2 regions of the Desulfosporosinus acidiphilus SJ4 genome follow, and region 1 is predicted to be linked to the other one. Evidence: riboswitches for the same ligand, from Rfam matches in the RefSeq annotation. Region 1 holds a riboswitch; the other holds the start of a gene.
The links. A riboswitch is a leader RNA that binds a small molecule or an ion and turns the genes downstream of it on or off. The one in region 1 is predicted to bind lysine.

Region 1 (2,206 bases):
CGCTCAGGGAGAACGTCATTTCTCAATAAATCTGAATAATTTTCCCGTTTAACGATCACATCAGCCTTGCCGCCTTCTGCAAAGATTGCGGCAGGCCGAGGAAGACGATTATAATTGGAAGACATAGAATAGTTATAAGCTCCTGTGCAAGATACAGCCAGCAAGTCACCTGATTGGACTTTCGGCAAATTAATATCCCAAATCAACATATCCCCGGATTCACAACACTTTCCTGTGATGGAAACTTCTTCAGCGTTTTCTTCAGCGGCACGATTTGCCAAAACTGCTTCATAACGAGCTTGGTATAAGGCTGGGCGCGGATTATCCGCCATACCGCCGTCAACGGCTATATATTTTCGTATCCCAGGAATCTCTTTAATGGATCCAATGGTATAAAGGGTTGTTCCTGCTGTTCCCACAATGGAGCGTCCAGGTTCAATAATAATTTTAGGAATCGGGAATTTATGCTTTTCACAGGCATCCTCAAGAGCATTTCGAACGATTTTGGCATAATCCTCAATTTGGGCAGGTTCATCGCCTGAGGCATAGTAAATTCCAAATCCTCCGCCTAAGTTCAATTCTTCCAAAAGAGAACCTGTACGTTCATATATATCTGCCATGTACTGAATCATAACCCGGACCTCGTGACTGAAGGACTCTAACTCAAAGATTTGCGATCCAATATGAGCATGTACCCCTTTGACCACAAGGTTTGCAGAGGATAAAGCTAAGTCTAAAGCTCGGTCAGCGGTTCCATTAGAAAGTGTAAAGCCAAATTTTGAGTCAATTTGCCCTGTCTGAATGTACTCATGAGTGTGAGCTTCAATGCCCGGAGTTACCCGAAGAAGAATATTGGCCTTTTGATTCATTCCTTGAGCCAAATCGTTAAGAAGACTCATTTCATAAAAATTATCAACGACGATACGCCCAACACCTGCTTTTAAAGCCATAGCCAATTCTTCCGCCGATTTGTTGTTGCCATGAAAATAAATACGTTCAGCGGGAAAGTCCGCCTGCAGAGCCGTATACAGTTCCCCGCCGGAAACCACATCCAAACCTAATCCTTCTTGGTTAATGATGCGGCACATAGCCATGGTGGAAAAAGCTTTGGAAGCATAGATTACTTCTGCATTTTTCAAACCTTGAGTAAACGATTGATAATATCGCCTGCATATTTCGCGAATATGGGCCTCGTCCATAATATAAAGCGGTGTGCCAAATTCTTGAGCTAAATTTACCGTGTCACACCCACCAATCTCTAAATGTCCTTGTTCATTAATTCTCTGAGTACCGTGCAGCCTCATGGTTCTCTTCCTCCCTCATTACTCTAACGTTCTCTATCCGACAAAAAAACAAACGACAACAGAAGGAGGTCCTCTGTTGCCGTACTACTGCACGTTAACATTGACCCTCTTCTCCTGTTGGGAGTAGTTCTCCACACGATGGATTTCATCGAAATCATCGTGTGACAGTCCTACAGCTATTAACCATAGGCCCAGCACCAAAATTCACGCTGCATTTTGGGCTTCGGCGAAATCCCCTTTTCTATGGGCTCATCGGCTGTCGCAGCCTTCTCCACAGTACTATTGTCATTCGCGCCTCTACCACACCTCCAAAGAGATGAGGTACATTAAATTTTTCTTAGTATATCAGACTTCTAAGGGAAGGTCAAAATATTTTTCTGGAAAACGGCCTTAAATTTAGCAATTATGCACCTTGCTGTTCCTCCGGAGGTTTTGCCCTATAAATACCCTTACCAAGAGCATTAGCCCATTTTCCGCATCGATCCCCCCAGCGGGCCAAAGCTAAGCCTTCTTGCTGAATCTCCACAACTTCACAACGATTGGCGCAACCTGTACATTCAAAGCTTTTAGCTTTGAACTGGGTTTCGGCCAAGTGTAACCCCCGAAACCTTGTCTCTGTTTCTGAGTTCATCTTCAGCTTTTCTTGAGCTAGATATGCCGCTCCCAGAGCGCCCATGACCCCAAAATGTTCCGGGACTATAACAGACAGCCCAAGCTCTCTTTCAAAGGCTTTACAGATTCCTGGATTCGCCGCAACACCCCCTTGAAAAAAAACAGGTCCCTTTATGTCCTTGTTCTTACCTACATTATTTAAGTAATTACGGACCATCGCCTGGCAAAGGCCTGCTAAGATATCCGGCAAGGCATGCCCCAACTGTTGTTTATGGATCATGTCGGACTCT
Region 2 (2,206 bases), 1.5 Mb from region 1:
ATGATATATTATCTATTCTGGTTGCTATTAGTATAACAGTCTTGCTTGGTAAACTATTCAAGGGGGAAAAGATGCTTACCTTGCTTCTGGGAATAGGAACAGGCGTATGTGGTGCTGCGGCTATTGCCGCTGTTTCTCCGGTTGTCAATGCGGATGATGAAGATACTGCACTCGGAGCAGGTATTATCGCCCTGGTTGGTACTGTGTTTGCTATTGGTTATGCTCTGATTCGCCCTATTCTTCCGATTTCTCCGGTCCAATTCGGAATTTGGAGCGGAATTAGTTTGCATGAGATAGCCCATGTTGCTGCGGCCGCAGCAACGGCCGGTCCGAATGCTTTAGAGATCGGTTTATTAGCTAAACTGGGACGGGTCTTTCTGCTTATTCCGTTGAGTATGATTCTTTCACTCTGGACACGGCGGAATAAGAAACAGGGAGAAGCGAAAAGGGCACCATTCCCCTGGTTTTTAATTGGTTTTCTTGCAGCAAGTATCATCGGGACGTATTTTCACATACCAAAAATTATTTTGAAGGAGATTTCAGATGTTATTGGTCCTTTCTTGTTAGCGGCTGCTATGGTTGGTTTGGGACTCCATGTTAATGTATCACGTCTGCGCAACCGGGCGTTACGGCCATTGTTGGCAATGCTTATCGCATCGATTGTTCTTTCTGTGTTTTCTTACGCTACACTTTGGTTTTAGAACTCGTATTGATTACTTTTCATTTAACTTAGCAAATATAAGTGAAATGTGAAATTAGAATATTATATTTTAAACATAAGGAATTTATATAAGTTGATATTATCTGAAATCTTCTCATTAATTTTGGGAAGATTTTTTTGCTGCAGGTGAAGACAGGGATCAAAGTTATGACCATTCCTCATCAGAAGGAGAGAAGGGGCAAATCCAAAGCTCAAACTTGCTTAGTTTGCTTGCGATAATTATAAAATACTCCGGAATCATGAGTCTCTTCGCCATCCTAACGTTTTATACAGAGAAATTTTTGACCCGAAGGAATGTCTGTTAAGTTAGCTTGCCGGATTAGATGCTTTGTATTTCCTTGTGCTTCCAATTTTGGCCTTGACAAGCACAATAAATATGAATAGACTGGATTAAATGATAGAGGTGCATTATACAATCAGTACCCGAAGTTGTTAAGGTTTACGTAAGACCGTAGCTTCGGTGAAAGGGGTAGATGCCGAAGTCGGTCTTATTTACGTGGAGACTGGGCTGGTTGAACGAAATAAGATTCGTTCAACTGTCGCATTTGCGGAGAGCTATCTATATTACCATAATGGATTGTAAAGTCGTATGGGTAATTTAGTAGCTGATTCCGTATCAGCTATTTTTTTATTGAAGGAGATTTTAATATGGAAAAGAACACTGTGTTTAAGGGTATCGCAACTGCTCTTATTACCCCTCTGGACGAAACAGGAATTAATTATGAGCAGTTCGGCAAATTGATTGATTGGCAAATTACAGAAGGAATTGACGCTCTGGTAATTTGCGGAACCACCGGTGAAGCGTCGACCCTCACTGACGCCGAACACAGAGAGGCCATTTCATTTGCTGTTCAGCGCGCGGCAGGCAGAGTACCAATTATTGCCGGCACAGGCAGCAATGATACGGAATACGCACATGACCTCACGCGTTATGCCTGCGAAGCAGGTGCGGATGCAATGCTCGTAGTTACCCCTTATTACAATAAGGCTACGCAAAAGGGCCTGATTAAAATGTTTACCCAAATTGCCGACAAGAGTACAAAACCCATTATCCTCTATAATGTGCCTTCAAGGACAGGTATTAATATTGAGCCGGAAACCTATGAGGTATTGGCTGAACACCAAAATATAGTAGGGATTAAAGAAGCAAATGGCAACATTTCTAAAATTGTCGAAACAATGGCTCGTGTGCGTGGCAAGCTTGATTTGTATTCAGGCAATGACGATCAAATAGTTCCCCTCATGGCACTTGGCGGAATTGGCTGCATTTCTGTCCTTTCCAACATAATGCCTGCCCAGACCCGTGAGATTTGCACCCGTTTCTTTAACGGTGACATCGCAGGCAGTGCTGAGCAGCAATTTGAACTTTACAATCTAATCAATGTACTATTTAGTGAAGTAAATCCTATTCCAGTCAAGGCTGCTATGGCAGCTATGGGTTTCTGCAAGGATTATCTGAGATTACCTCTCACTACAATAGAGGAT

Region 2: linked by a shared signal. The riboswitch ahead of dapA (4-hydroxy-tetrahydrodipicolinate synthase) and the one ahead of lysA (diaminopimelate decarboxylase) in region 1 are both predicted to bind lysine.

Annotation. Positions count from the first base shown of each region.
Region 1 covers NC_018068.1:3,436,467-3,438,672, forward strand. The annotation lists gene lysA (diaminopimelate decarboxylase) at 1-1,304, opposite strand, end outside; lysine riboswitch at 1,421-1,612, opposite strand; gene DESACI_RS15715 (acyl-CoA dehydratase activase) at 1,708-2,206, opposite strand, start outside.
Region 2 covers NC_018068.1:1,969,286-1,971,491, forward strand. The annotation lists gene DESACI_RS09055 (YeiH family protein) at 1-701, shown strand, start outside; lysine riboswitch at 1,112-1,287, shown strand; gene dapA (4-hydroxy-tetrahydrodipicolinate synthase) at 1,370-2,206, shown strand, end outside.